Regions from separate parts of the Bradyrhizobium sp. USDA 223 genome, predicted to be linked through region 2. Evidence: predicted binding sites of a transcription regulator. Region 2 holds the regulator's gene; each other region holds the start of a gene.
What was found. The regulator LexA, encoded in region 2, represses DNA repair genes until DNA is damaged. The targets are predictions, from matches to a motif close to TGTTCNNNNTGTGTTCNG.
Positions count from the first base shown of each region.

Region 1: ABIA40_RS23230 (PA0069 family radical SAM protein) is a predicted target of LexA. The motif match lies at 1,928-1,945, and genes of this name have one in related genera.
Region 3: ABIA40_RS32335 (helicase-related protein) is a predicted target of LexA. The motif match lies at 3,079-3,096, and genes of this name have one in related genera.

Region 1 is NZ_JBIYDR010000001.1:4,988,505-4,993,304, forward strand. Features, by position in the region: gene ABIA40_RS23220 (ribonuclease HII) at 1-186, opposite strand, end outside; gene ABIA40_RS23225 (VOC family protein) at 263-718, opposite strand; gene ABIA40_RS23230 (PA0069 family radical SAM protein) at 743-1,906, opposite strand; gene ABIA40_RS23235 (phosphoketolase) at 2,117-4,531, shown strand; gene ABIA40_RS23240 (acetate/propionate family kinase) at 4,534-4,800, shown strand, end outside.
Region 2 is NZ_JBIYDR010000001.1:2,268,658-2,273,457, forward strand. Features, by position in the region: gene ABIA40_RS10355 (GAF domain-containing protein) at 1-548, opposite strand, end outside; gene ABIA40_RS10360 (hypothetical protein) at 766-1,200, opposite strand; gene lexA (transcriptional repressor LexA) at 1,586-2,287, opposite strand; gene glp (gephyrin-like molybdotransferase Glp) at 2,464-3,672, opposite strand; gene ABIA40_RS10375 (hypothetical protein) at 3,892-4,095, opposite strand; gene ABIA40_RS10380 (HAD family phosphatase) at 4,254-4,800, opposite strand, start outside.
Region 3 is NZ_JBIYDR010000001.1:6,953,367-6,958,166, reverse strand. Features, by position in the region: gene ABIA40_RS32335 (helicase-related protein) at 1-2,802, opposite strand, end outside; gene ABIA40_RS32330 (DUF3108 domain-containing protein) at 3,590-4,399, opposite strand.

The sequences.
Region 1 (4,800 bases), 2.7 Mb from region 2:
CTTGATCAGCGCGCGCTCGCGGCGGAAGCTCGGGGGAGCAACGGCGATGATGCCCTTCTTGCCCGCAGGAACCTTCGCCGCATCGGCCGCAGAGATCTTTGCCGCCTTGGCGGGCACAGCCTTCTGCGCGGCCTTTTTCTTTAGCGCGGCTTTGGCTGGGGTCTTGGCGGAGGGGTCCCGAATCATGGCTGGGATCGTGCGCACGCAGCTTCGCCGACGCAACCGGGAACCCAGGATATTCCCGTTATTCAGGCCGCCCGCCCTACTCCGCCAGATGCACCCGCCGGTCCTCGCCCACCTTGATACCGGGCGCGACCACGACTTCCCAGACATGTGCATCGGGATCGGCAAAATAGCCGCAATAGCCGCCGTAATCGGTCGCGTGCGCCGCCTTGAGCAAGGTGGCCCCCTTCTCCACGGCGAAGGCCAGCACCTCGTCGACCTCCTCGCGGGTCGCGCAATTCCAGGCGAGCGTCATGCCGCGAAAGGTCGTGGGCCTCGGCTGGTCCTCCAAGGACGCGTCCGCGGCGAGCCGATCCCAGTGATAAAGCGCGAGCACCGGACCGCCGGTGTCGTAGAACGCAACCGCCTCGCCGGTCTCCTTCAGCCGGCGCGAGAAACCGAGCGCTTCGTAGAAGGCGATGCTGGCGCGGATGTCGTTCACACCGAGCGTGATGACGGTCAGCCGCGGCACCGGCACGGCGAGTTCCTTAAGCATGCGACACCTCTTGCACGTGTCCGCTCAAAACAGGCTGAGCTGATCGCCGTTCCGCTTCGGCCGCGCAAAGTGATCAATGGTCAGCTTTGAGCGCCGCTTGTTGAGGCCGAGCCGCTGGCAGGCGATCTCGAAACGGCGGCCGATGGTCCAGGCCATCGGTCCGGTGCCCTTCATCCGCTCGCCCCATTTGGCGTCGTAGTCGCGCCCGCCGCGCATGTCGCGGATCAGGGTAAAGACGTGGCGATAGCGGTCCGGATAGTTCGCCATCAGCCATTCGCGGAAGAGATCGCGCACCTCCAGCGGCAGCCGCAGCAGCACATAGGCGGCTTCCTTGACGCCGGCATGGGCGGCGGCGTCGAGGATGCGCTCGATCTCAGAATCGTTCAGCGCGGGGATCACGGGCGCGACCATCACCGTGGTGGGAATGCCGGCCTCCGAGAGCTGCTTCAGCGCCTCCAGCCGCTTCGGCGGCGTCGAGGCCCGCGGCTCCATGGTGCGCGCCAGCTTCGGATCGAGCGAGGTGACCGAGATCGCGACCTTGGCGAGGTTGCGCTTGGCCATCCGCTGGAGAATGTCGATGTCGCGCAGCACCAGCGCCGATTTGGTGACGATGCCGACGGGATGCGAGGTGCGCTCCAGCACTTCCAAAATGCCGCGCATGATTTTGCGCTCGCGCTCGATCGGCTGGTAGGGATCGGTGTTGGTGCCGATCGCGATCATTCGCGGCTCGTAGCCGGGAGCCGCAAGCTCCTTCTCGAGCAGCGAAGGCGCCTCGGGCTTCACGAACAGTTTTGACTCGAAGTCGAGCCCCGGCGACAGGCCGAGATAGGCGTGGGTCGGCCGCGCGAAGCAATAGACGCAGCCGTGCTCGCAGCCGCGATACGGATTGATCGAGCGGTCGAAACCGATGTCGGGGGAATCGTTGCGAGTGATCACCTTGCGCGAGGTGTCGATGGCGACACTCGTCTTGAACGGCGGCAGCTCGTCCAGGCTCTGCCAGCCGTCATCGAAAGCGACGCGCGCCTCAGCCTCGTAGCGGCCGCTGGCATTGGATTGTGCGCCCCGCCCTCGCCTTCGCGCGCGGTCGATGGCGACGCCAAGCTCGGGGAAATCTGAAGGCGCACCCGCCGGCTCGGAGGGCGCCGTGACCGGCGGGTGCTTGAGAGCATGAGAGGATGCTGGACTCATGCAGCCAAGATAGCACGGCGCGGGAACAAATCAAGAACGCAAACCAAAAACGTGAAAACAACCCCATGCACAGTAGAGCTGCCCAACCTTCGCGCGCCCGCCTTTGACCTCACGCAACACGGCCGTCACGACCATCCCGTCTCATGCCCGACGGATCGATCGCCCTGGAACCGGGTTGGTGACGATCGCGAAGTGAAGGTCGGCAGGAACATGACAATCCAACAAAAAACGGCCGAAGCGAGCAGCGACCTCGATCTGCTCGATCGCTATTGGCGCGCCGCCAACTACCTCTCGGTCGGGCAAATCTACCTGCTCGACAATCCGCTGCTGCGCGAGCCGCTGCGGCCCGAGCACATCAAGCCGCGTCTGCTGGGTCATTGGGGCACGACGCCGGGCCTGAACTTCATCTACGCCCATCTCAACCGCGTCATCCGGGCGCTCGATGTCAGCGTGATCTATGTCTGCGGTCCCGGCCATGGCGGTCCGGGCATGGTCGCCAACACTTATCTCGAAGGCAGCTACAGCGAGATCTATCCCGATATTGCGCGCGACGCGGACGGATTGCGCAAGCTGTTTCGGCAGTTCTCCTTCCCCGGCGGCATCCCGAGCCACGCCGCGCCGGAAACGCCGGGCTCCATCCACGAAGGCGGCGAGCTCGGCTATGCGCTGGTGCACGCCTATGGCGCCGCATTCGACAACCCGGATTTGATCGTCGCCTGCGTGGTCGGCGACGGCGAGGCCGAGACCGGGCCGCTCGCTGCGTCCTGGCACTCCAACAAGTTCCTGAACCCCGCCCATGACGGCGCGGTGCTGCCGATCCTGCATCTCAACGGCTACAAGATCGCGGGCCCCACCGTGCTCGGACGGATGCAGGACGCCGAGATCCGGGACCTCTTCCGCGGGTTCGGCCACGAGCCGCTGTTCGTCACGGGCGACGATCCCAAATTGATGCACCAGGCCATGGCCGATGCGCTGGACGTCGCATTCGCCAGCATCCGCTCGATCCAGCAACATGCCCGCGACGGTCGCACAAGCGTCGAGCGGCCGCGCTGGCCGATGATCGTGCTGCGCAGCCCGAAGGGCTGGACCGGCCCGAAGGAGGTCGACGGCAAGAAGGTCGAGGGTTTTTGGCGCGCGCATCAGGTGCCAGTCGCAGGCTGCCGCGAGAACCCGGCGCATCTCAAGGTGCTCGAAGACTGGATGCGCAGCTACGAGCCGGAAAAGCTGTTCAATGGCAACGGCGCCCTCGTTGCCGAGCTTCAGGCGCTCGCGCCCGACGGCGTCAGGCGCATGGGCGCCAATCCGCATGCCAATGGCGGCGTGCTGAAGAAGGAGCTGAAGCTGCCCGACTTCCGCAGCTTCGCGATCGAGGTGCCGCAGCCCGGCGAGGTCGTGGCGGAAGCCACGCGCGAGCTCGGCAAATTCCTGCGCGACGTCATTCGCCTGAATGCGAAGGCGCGCAATTTCCGCATCATGGGCCCGGACGAGACGGCATCGAACCGGCTCGACGCCGTGTTCGAAGCCACCGAACGCGTCTGGATGGAGCCGACCGAGCCTTACGACGTGCACCTCGCCCAGGACGGCCGCGTCATGGAGGTGCTGAGCGAGCATCTCTGCCAGGGCTGGCTGGAGGGCTATCTGCTCACCGGCCGGCACGGCTTCTTCTCGTGCTACGAGGCCTTCATCCACATCGTGGATTCCATGTTCAACCAGCATGCCAAATGGCTGAAGGTGACGCGGGAGCTGCCGTGGCGGCGTCCGATCGCCTCGCTCAATTATCTGCTGACCTCGCATGTCTGGCGCCAGGACCATAACGGCTTCAGCCATCAGGACCCCGGTTTCGTCGATCTCGTCGCCAACAAGAAGGCCGACATCGTCCGCATCTACTTCCCGCCGGATGCCAATACGCTGCTGTGGATCGCCGACCATTGCCTGCGCACCTATAACCGCATCAACGTGATCGTCGCCGGCAAGCAGCCGGCGCCGCAATGGCTGTCGATGCAGGACGCGGCGACGCATTGCGATGCCGGCATCGGCATCTGGACCTGGGCTGGAACGGAGGATGGAAAGGGCGAGGCCGACGTCGTCATGGCCTGCGCCGGCGACGTGCCGACGCTGGAGACGCTCGCTGCCGTCGACCTCCTGCGCAAGACGCTGCCGGACTTGAAAATTCGCGTCGTCAACGTCGTCGACCTCATGACGCTGCAGCCGAGGGAGCAGCATCCGCACGGCCTGTCCGACCGCGACTTCGACAGCCTGTTCACGCGCGACAAGCCTGTGATCTTTGCCTATCACGGCTATCCCTATCTCATTCACCGGCTGACCTATAGCCGCACCAACCATGCCGGAATGCATGTGCGCGGCTTTGCCGAGGAGGGCACCACGACGACGCCCTTCGACATGGTCGTGCTCAACGAACTCGACCGCTATCACCTTGCGATCGAGGCGATCGAACGCGTGCCGGGACTGGCGACCAAGGCCGCGCAGGTGAAGCAGCAATTCCGCGACAGACTGATCGAACACTCCCGCTATGTCCGTGAGCATGGTGAGGACATGCCTGAGATTCGTGACTGGGTCTGGCAGAACAGCGCCGGCGGCAACACGCCGGCCGAGGCCGGCGACTAGCGATGCCGGACACGGTCCTCGTCCTCAACGCGGGATCGTCGAGCATCAAGTTCGGCCTGTTCGATGTCGCGGCGGCCGAGCCCGCCCTGCTCTGCAAGGGCCTGCTGGACGAGCACGAGGCCAAACCCCGGCTGGTGGTGAAAGGCCCTGCAGGCGAAGACCTGTTCGAGACAAGCAAGCAGGCGCCGCAGGCAGCCGGCGACCATCTGTTCGCGGACGTGCTCGCCTTCATCGAGGACCGGTTCGGTGGACGCAGCCTGCGGGCCGTC
Region 2 (4,800 bases):
GCGGCGTCCTCCCAGCGCAAGAAGCTCTTGGCGTCGTGCAAGTCCTTGATGATCAGTGGCAGGCCCGCCTTCCAGGTGCGTCCGGGCAGGCCGAAGCCGCGCGGAAATCTGGTGTGGCGGGAGTTGAATTCGAACATGTCCGCGGTGCCGTAATAGCCATCGACGAGCCCCATCTCATGCGAGAGATCAGGATCGTTGTGCCAGAGTTCGATCGCGCCGACGTGCGCCTCGTCGTCGCCGCAGAACAGCACCAGCACGGCTTGCAGGAATTCGCCCGCGAACACCGGCACCGCCACGCCGCAGGTGAGGCCGGCCGCAGCGGCCTGATCGGTCCGCTTGAAATAGGAGTTGGCGAATTTCGTGAGGATGACGGGGTGGCCACAGGCCCAGGCCTTGCCTGGAAGTCCCTCGTCATATCCGAAGTGCAGCTCTTCGCTGACGGCCTTGAACGCGGACAGCCCTTCGTCGTAGAGGCCGCCGCCGAATTCCAGCCGCATGCGCGTCCGGTCGGGTACCCAGAGTTCAACGACGCGAATGAAGGTCTTCATCGAGCCTGTCCGCCGCCTCAAGCCACTGCAGCATCGGTCATTTGGCTGCGGAGCGAACGTTCAAAATTCAGGCAGGACGGCCCAAACTTCATGCGGCGACGAGGCGCGGCGGCGGGCTCGCCGATCGAATGTCCTGAAACAAAAACCCACCGGGCTCGCCGGCCTCGGCCGGCGACGGCAATTTCAATCCCGGGCTCGGCCTTTCGGCCGAAGGGCGTCAGCCGATCGGCAGGCGCGTGATCGTGGGCCGCGTGTCGGCGACGGTCTGCGGCTTGTGCTCGCGCTCGGGGGCCGGCTGCGTCACCGGCAATTGCAGCACGGTCGCGCGCTGGCCTTCGACGAGCTGCGTCACCAGCACATATTTGCCGTCGGGAAATTCGATCGCGTCATGATGGCGATCGGGAATGTGCGGGTCGATCTTGCCGAACTTGCCGACGCGAGAGTTCACGGTGCGCGTCCAGATCCAGCGGTTGTCGTAGCGGACGTCGTCGGCGAAAGCGAGCTCCGTTCCCGGCAGCAGACAGACCGCGACGGAGGGATCGGCTTCAGAAGCGAAGCCGCGCGTCGAGGTGCCGCGGAAGGTTGTCGTGACGATCGTCTCGCCGACTACGGCGGGGCGCGTCGCGACGGCATGCAAGCTGTAGTCACACATCGGGTGCTCCTCATGCTGGGATAGCGACCCGCGTCTCTTTCGAGGCGCAGGCCTCTATCAGAGTGGAAGCATACAACGCTCTGCTCGGTTATGGGCAAATCTGCGGCTCGCGTTCGCAGCACGCGATCACATTATCTTTCCCGGATTCGATAGGAACAAACCTCGCGTCCTTGCATTCGGCCGGAGCTATCAGCACTGCCGGCACAACTCTACCGGCGAAGCAGAAATGGCTGCGCGCCTGCGCGGGCGAATGTCGCGCGGGAAGATGGACCGGACAGCCGGCGCAGAACCAGAGAAACCGTCCAGCCGGAGCGGACAAGTATCCGCTCCGATCCTGGATCGCCGATGCCGATCGAAGCGCGCGCGGCGCTTGAGACTTCCGGTATCAGTACTTCCGGTAAAGCCCGATCAACTTGCCCTGGATCTTCACGCGGTTCGGCGGAAGAATGCGGACCTCGTAGGCGGCATTGGCGGGCTCGAGCGCGATCGAGGCGCCGCGGCGGCGGAAGCGCTTGAGCGTGGCCTCCTCGTCGTCGATCAATGCCACCACGATGTCGCCGGTATTTGCGGTCTCGTTGCGCTGGATCAGCGCCATGTCGCCGTCGAGGATGCCGGCCTCGACCATCGAATCGCCGCGCACTTCGAGCGCGTAGTGCTCGCCCGAGCCGAGCATGTCCGGCGGCACGCTGATGGTGTGGCTGCGGGTCTGCAGTGCCTCGATCGGCGTGCCGGCGGCGATGCGGCCCATCACGGGCACCGCGACCGGGCGCTCGCCCTCGTCCGCGGGCGGGCTGGAGCTCGCGCGCACCTTGCCGAGATTGCCCTCGATGACGCTCGGGGTGAAGCCGCGGCGATTGCCGGCGGCGGCCTGGAGCTCGGGCAGCTTGATCACCTCGATGGCACGGGCACGGTTGGGCAGGCGGCGAATGAAGCCGCGCTCCTCGAGCGCAGTGATCAGGCGATGGATGCCTGACTTCGAGCGCAGGTCGAGCGCATCCTTCATCTCGTCGAAGGACGGCGGCACGCCGCTTTCCTTCAGACGCTCGCTGATGAACCGCAGAAGCTCGTATTGTTTGCGCGTCAACATCTCGACCAAAGTCCCCCGGTTGATGTCGTTCGATTCCGAGACGATGAAGTCGGCAATAAGCCGCTACATCCTCGAAACAAATCATGAACGGACACTATATGTTCGATATGTGTTCCGCAACTGCTTAATTTATGGTGAACGCGGCCAAACTCGCGGAATGCGTGTGGCTGGGCGGCTCAGACGGGCAGCCGGAGCACCTCGCAAGGCGTCCCTGCCTCGGCCTTCGGCGCGAACGGTGCACGCACGAGAAGTACCTGTGCCGCAGCGAGATTCGCAAGCAGGGAGGAGTCCTGATGGCTGACGGGAAGGGCGACGCGCGTGCCGTCGTCGCGCACCTCCAGTCGCGCACGCAGATAATCCTCGCGCTGGTCGTTGGCGGCGAGATCGCGGCCCAGCACGGCGCGCTCGCGCTGATGATGAATCGCTGAACGGCCCGACAGGGCGCGAATCAAGGGCACCATGAACAGGAAGGCGCACACGTAGGACGACACGGGATTGCCGGGCAGGCCGATCACGCGCATCGCGCCTAGTCGACCGTGCATCATCGGCTTGCCGGGCCGAATCGCGATCTTCCAGAACGCCATCGCGATGCCTTCGCCCTTGAGCGCCTGCTGGACCAGGTCGTGGTCGCCGACCGACGCACCGCCGGTCGTGATCAGGATGTCGGCGCCGCTCTCGCGCGCGCTGCGGATGCCGGCGGACGTCGCCTCCAGCGTATCGGCGGCAATTCCGAGGTCGATGGTCTCGGCGCCCTCGCTGCGGGCGAGCGCATGCAGGGCATAGCCGTTGGAATAGACGATCTGGCCACGACCAGGCGTGGTGCCTGGCATCACGAGCTCGTCGCCGGTGGCGAGAACGGCAACCCTCGGGCGGCGGATGACGGCGAGATGCGGATGATTCATTCCGGCGGCAAGGGCGAGATCGCGCTCGGTGAGACGGATTCCCTTGCGCAGCAGCACGTCTCCTTCGCGGAAGTCGACGCCTGCAGGGCGGATGTGCCGGCCGAAAATGGCGGCTTCCTTGATCGTGACATGTTTGCCGTCGGCAGCCGTGTCCTCCTGGATCACGACGGCATCGGCGCCGTCGGGAACGACGCCGCCGGTGAAGATCCGCACGGCTTCGCCGGGGCCGACGCTTCCCGCGAACGGCCGGCCCGCCGCGACCTCACCGACGACGGTCAACCTCGAATCGTATGCCGCGTCCGCCGTGCGCACGGCATAGCCGTCCATCGCCGACATTGCCTCCGGCGGCTGCGTGCGCCGTGCCGCGACATCGCGGGCGAGCACACGATGGTAGGCCTCGTCGAGGCAAACCATCTGTTCAGCCAGCGGCTCGACGCCGGCCAACACCGCGGCAAGCGCGTCAGAAACCGGCATCAGGGCCACGGGCGAACTCCTGCTGAGCACATCAGTCAATGGGCGGCGAGAGTTCTAGCCGAGTGCAGGCGTGAGGCAAAGCAGCACGCGGGATGATTTATCCTGCGTGATCGCGGGGTGGAGGAGGTCGGCTCAACTCCGCCGCGGCATGATGCGGAAGGCGAGACAGACCGGAACGAGGATTGCCATGGCAAGGACGAGAATGACGAGCGCCACGGCCAGCATCGGTCAACGCTCCGTCGGATCGCCTGGACTGAAATCCGCGACGTCGGGCGCCTTGGGACCCTGATCTTTGTCGGGCAGCGGATCGGCCTGGGATTTCAGGTCGGCGGCCTTGCTGATCAGCTTGGCGGAGAGGTCAGAATCCGAGGTGGTTCTAGCGAATTCGAGCAGGAGAGAGGCTTGCTTGGTGAGATAGGTCTTGCCCAGCACGTCGATCAGTCCAATGTAGAAGTCCCAACGGACTCATGAGTCCGAAAGGTGGTATTCCGTTCCCGGAACTCTGTATAAAAATGCACAAAGTGATCAGGTTCCACAATTTCAGCAGTTTTTGTTCCGGCAAGTGAGCGCGCTCCGGGCTTTCCCGCGGCTCAGATCCCCAGTGCTTTCAATGCGTTCCCGACATCGCGCGGCGAGGTGACATGCACGGCGGTCAACCCCCGCGCCCGCGCTCCCTCGATGTTCTCGGCGAGGTCGTCGAAGAACACGATGCGCTCGGCCGGCACGCCGATCGCCGCCACGACATGGTCGAAGGCCTCGGCATCCGGTTTGCGCAGGCCGATGCTGGAGGACAGATACAGCTCGCGGAAATGGCCGAGCAGACCGGCATATTCCTTCGAGAAATAGTCGACGTGCGGCCGATTGGTGTTGGAGAAGGCATAGAGCGGCATCTGCTTCGCCGCCCGCGGCAGCAGCTCGGCGATATCAGGCATCTCGCCGGCGAAGATCGCGTTCCAGCCTTCCAGGAATTGCGCATCCGAGATGCCGATCCCGAGCGAGGACCGCAGCGAGGCGAAATAGTCCGCATCGCTGATCTTGCCCATCTCGTGCAACCGGTAGGCCTCGTCGCGCACATAGCGCGCGATGATGGCCTCGGGCTGGCAGCCGGCATGTCCCGCCCAGCAGGCGATCGCCTTG
Region 3 (4,800 bases), 4.7 Mb from region 2:
TTCGAGGCCGGCAGCCTCGGCGGGCGTCGCAGCCTCTTCTGCGGGCGGCGCGATGCCGGGGGCGTCCTCGGGGGTGACGGGGGTTTCCGGAGACGCTTCCAGCGCCGGCTCCTCGTGAGCCTCCGCAGGAGCGGGCTCGTCGTGCGGCTCCATGCCGGGCGCGTCTTCGACGGTGACGGATTCGGCCGTAGCCTCAGCGGCCGCGGCCTCAGCCGGCAGGCCGGCAACGGCTTCCGCTGCAGCCTCGGTCGAGGTCTCCGCGCTGCCTTCAGCGGGCGGCGTCTCGGCCGCGACCGTCTCGGTCACGACCTGCTCTGCGACCACAGGCTTCGGCGGCGGCGGCGGGCGCTTCTCCATGCGATAGCCGAGCGCGCGCAGCACGGAGGCGAAATCCTCGCCGGCAGATCCGGTCAGCGAGGTCATCGCCTGCGTGACCACGAAGCTGCGGCCGTCGAACGCGCCGGCGGGCTTTTCGCCCGGCGAATTCTCGCGCCAGGCCAGCGCCGGGCGGATCAGGTCGGCGAGGCGTTCCAGGATGTCGACGCGCACGGCGCGCTCGCCGGCCTGCTTGTAGCCGAGCACGCGATAGGCATCGCGCGGCAGCGCCTTGTCGACCGGGAACGAGGTGCGGCCGGACGATGCCAGATGCTGCGCGCCCGAGAGCGCGGAGAGATCGACATTGTCCTGCTTCAGCGCCCAGAGCAGCGCGGCGAGCGCACGCGCGGCGGGCTTGAGCAGGCCGGGGAAATAGATGTGATAGGCGCCGAAGCGGACGCCGTATTTGCGCAACACGGCGCGCGAGGGCTGGTCGAGATCCTTCAGCTCGCTGGCGATCTTCGGCCGCTCGAGCACGCCGAGCGCCTCGACCAGCTGATAGGCGATGCCGCGGGCAATGCCGGTGACGTCTTCGGCCTTCGACAGCTCGAACATCGGCCCGAGCAGCTTTTCGATGTGCGTCTTGAGCCAGAGCTCGAGCCGCGCCTGCACCTTGTCGCGGGGCGCGCCGGTCAGGCGCTCGTCCGAGATGATGCGAATGCGCGGATGCAGCGCCTCGTCTGCGGCGGCAAGGCGCGCCACGGCATCGCCGGTCCAGCGGATGATGCCTTCGGAGGTGAGCACGAACTGCTCGTCCGGCGCATTGCCCAGCTTTTCGGCGCGCGCGTTGATCTCGCCGGCGAGCACCGCTTGCGCTGCAGCCTGCAAGGCTTTCGCATCGGAGCCGGCTTCCGCCGCATCCGGTGCAAAGGTGAAGCCATCGAGACGGCCGATGACATGGCCTTCGACGATGACTTCGCCGGTCTTGCCGATTTCAGTATTCAAGCTCGTGTTCTCCCGCAGGCGGCGCATCAATACACTGGTCCGGCGATCAACGAAACGCTCAGTCAAGCGTTCATGGAGCGCATCCGATAATTTATTTTCGACCTCCCGCGCGATCCCCTGCCAGCGTTCCGGGTCTTTCAGCCAGTCCGGGCGGTTGGCGACGAAGGTCCAGGTGCGGATCTGGGCGATTCGGGCCGACAGCGTGTCGATGTCGCCGTCGATGCGGTCGGCCTGGGTGACCTGGGACTCGAACCAGGCATCGGGAATGCAGCCCTTGCGCATCAGGAAGCCGTACAGCGTGGTCACCAGCTCGGCATGGGCGGCCGGCGACAGCTTTCTGTAGTCCGGGACCTGGCAGGCTTCCCAGAGCCGCTCCACGGCGGCCTTGCCATGCGCGATATCGCGCACCTCGCCGTCGCGGGCGGCGTGATCGAGCACGCGCATGTCCTCGGCGATCGGCGCGCGCGTCAGCGTCTCGTGGCCGGGGGCGAGGTTCAGCGAGACCTGGAGCGCGCCGAGCGAGGAGAAATCGAGCTTGGAATTGCGCCATTGCAGCACCTTCACCGCATCGAAGGTGTGGTTCTGCAGCGCGTTGACGAGCTCGGGCTCGAACGGCGCGCAGCGGCCCGTCGTGCCGAAAGTGCCGTTGCGGGTGGCGCGGCCGGCGCGGCCTGCGATTTGCGCGAATTCGGACGGCGTCAGGCGGCGGAACTGATAGCCGTCGAACTTGCGGTCGGAGGCGAAGGCGACGTGGTCGACGTCGAGATTGAGGCCCATGCCGACGGCATCGGTGGCGACGAGATAATCGACGTCGCCGTTCTGGAACATCGCCACTTGCGCGTTGCGTGTGCGGGGCGACAGCGAGCCCAGCACCACGGCGGCGCCGCCATGCTGGCGGCGGATCAGCTCGGCAATCGCGTAGACTTCATCGGCCGAGAACGCGACGATGGCGGTGCGGCGCGGCTGGCGCGTGATCTTGCGGTCGCCGGCGAATTCGAGCTGCGACAATCTGGGCCGCGTGATCATGGACACGCCCGGCAACAGGCGCTCGATGATCGGGCGCATGGTGGCGGCACCCAACAGCAGCGTCTCGTCGCGGCCGCGGCGGTTGAGGATGCGATCGGTGAAGACGTGGCCGCGCTCGAGATCGGCGGCAATCTGGACCTCGTCGACGGCGAGGAAGGAGACGTCGATATCGCGCGGCATCGCCTCGACGGTCGAGACCCAATAGCGCGGGTTCTTCGGCTTGATCTTCTCCTCGCCGGTGACGAGCGCGACGCTGGCCTCGCCGGCTCTGTCGGCGATCTTGTTGTAGACCTCGCGCGCGAGCAGGCGCAGCGGCAGGCCGATCATGCCCGAGGGATGCGCCAGCATCCGCTCGATGGCGAGATGGGTCTTGCCGGTGTTGGTCGGACCAAGCACCGCAGTGACGCCCGCACCGGGTGCGCGCTCAGAGGCGAAGGGGGAGGAGGAAAAAGCCATGTCTATCGGATTAGGTAATGGCGATTTGGGCGAATGTCAGTGCTATCCGGGGCGGTGTGGGGGCTTGCTCTTCGTTCCTCATCCTGAGGAGCGCGTCAGCGCGAAGGATGAAGGCCCGGCTGGTGCTGCCGGGCAAGCCAAGCCCCTCGCCCTTCGAGACGGCCGCTTGCGCGGCCTCCTCAGGGTGAGGGGCACACCGTGAGCGTGGAAAACGCCCTCCCCGAATCCCGCGCAACTGTCTCACTTTGCGACGCTTTTCCCGTTCGCTTTAAGCTTCGGAACGACTCTAGAACGAATCGCGGCCGAATCGCTGACTCCCCTGCGAGTCCCGTTCCGTTCACGCAACATGTCGCGGGACTCGTCTTGGTTGCGCACTAGATGGAGTTTTGCGGAGACGCACAAGCGACCGGGGTGGTTAAAGCTGGGGACGGCGACGAGTCGAATCAGAATCGGGGAGGAGTCAAATGGATTCGCGTCTTCGTCATGCGCGGGCTTGACCCCGCGCATCCATCGAAAGACGAGCATGGCCGGGTCAAGCCCGGCCATGACGGCCTTCCGAACTCATTGTTACGAAAACAACCCCATGCACAGTAGGTAAGTGCTTGATTTTGCTAGGCCGCCACCGAACGCTCGTCATTCCGGGGCGCGACGCAGTCGCGAGCCCGGAATCCATCGTGAAACCGTCGCTGTAGCCTGATGGATTCTCAGGTGCGCAAGGGCGCACCATAGTTGGCGCCAAGGGGCGCGCCCCGGAATGACGGCGGAGAGAGCGGTGCGGCCTCCTCGCCTACTGCGTCTTCGCGACGCGTGGCGGCTGGGGCGACGTGATGAAGCTCGTCGCTTCCAGCATGGCCGGCCCTAGGGGCGTCGGCACTTTCAGCCAGAACGGGACCAGGATGCGCGTGCCGGCGATCGGGGCGAACGCGATCTCCATGTTGCGCTGGGCGGCGAGGTATTTGATCACCGGGCGGTCGGGAATGTAGCCGGCGATGGGCACGAAATAGATCGCGCAGACCACGACCGGGCCACGATAGCCCTTCTCCGCCTTCACTGTCTCCATGCGCTTGAAATCGAGCTTGAGCTCGTAGCGCATGCGGCCGTCGAACACCGGCGCGGAGCTGTGGCAGGCATCCTGCGAGACGGGATCGCCGGTGCCGGGCACGCGCAGCAGCGAGGCCGTCATCGGGTCCCAGACGCCGCGGCGGTGCGCCTCGGTGACGACGATACGGTCCGGATCGACCGGCGGCTCCGGCAAAATCGCAAAATCCTTCACATTGCCCTTGTCGAGGGTGATGCGGATCTCTTCGGTCTTCTTCTGGGTGGTGGTGGAGGCCTGGTAGCCGGTCGCAACCAGCGCGCCACCAACGACGCGCCCCTGGCTGGCGCCGGTGCCGGACCCGCCCGTGAACGACTTCAAAAGCCCCGTGGTGCCGCCGGCGGCCGCCGCCGAGAACACGTCGTCCTGGATATCGATGTTCCAGGCGCCCTTGCCGACGGGAATGCCCGCCAGCGTCGCCTCATATTGCGCCTCGAGCTTGCCTTGCGCCGCCGCCGGCGCCACGCCGGACGCCAGGCCCAGCAGGCCACAAAGCGCCATCAGCCGGCCGGCCGGACGCAGACAGGCTGAGCGCAGGACTTGCGCGAAATGAAGCGTTGTCGGCACGAAACAATCCAATCAGAGCGCGATGTGTTGTTACTTAAGCCAAAACCGGCGGCAAACAATGTGTCGGGGCGTGCAGCCCCGGGAACTCCACCGACTCTTCGACGGCGAATACGCCCTTTATGTGATGGTAAGACGCGACAATCATTGCCGTTTTGGTGATTGGAAGGTAACGGGGGGCGCTTCGGCCTCGCCGCTGTCATGCCCCGCGAAGGCGGGGCATCCAGTACGCCGCAGCCTCTCGACTATGGCCGCCCCGCCGCGGAGTACTGGATCGCCCGCCTTCGCGGGCGATGACACCGAGGGTGGGGCGCAAAACTCGCATCCCAACAGCCCCA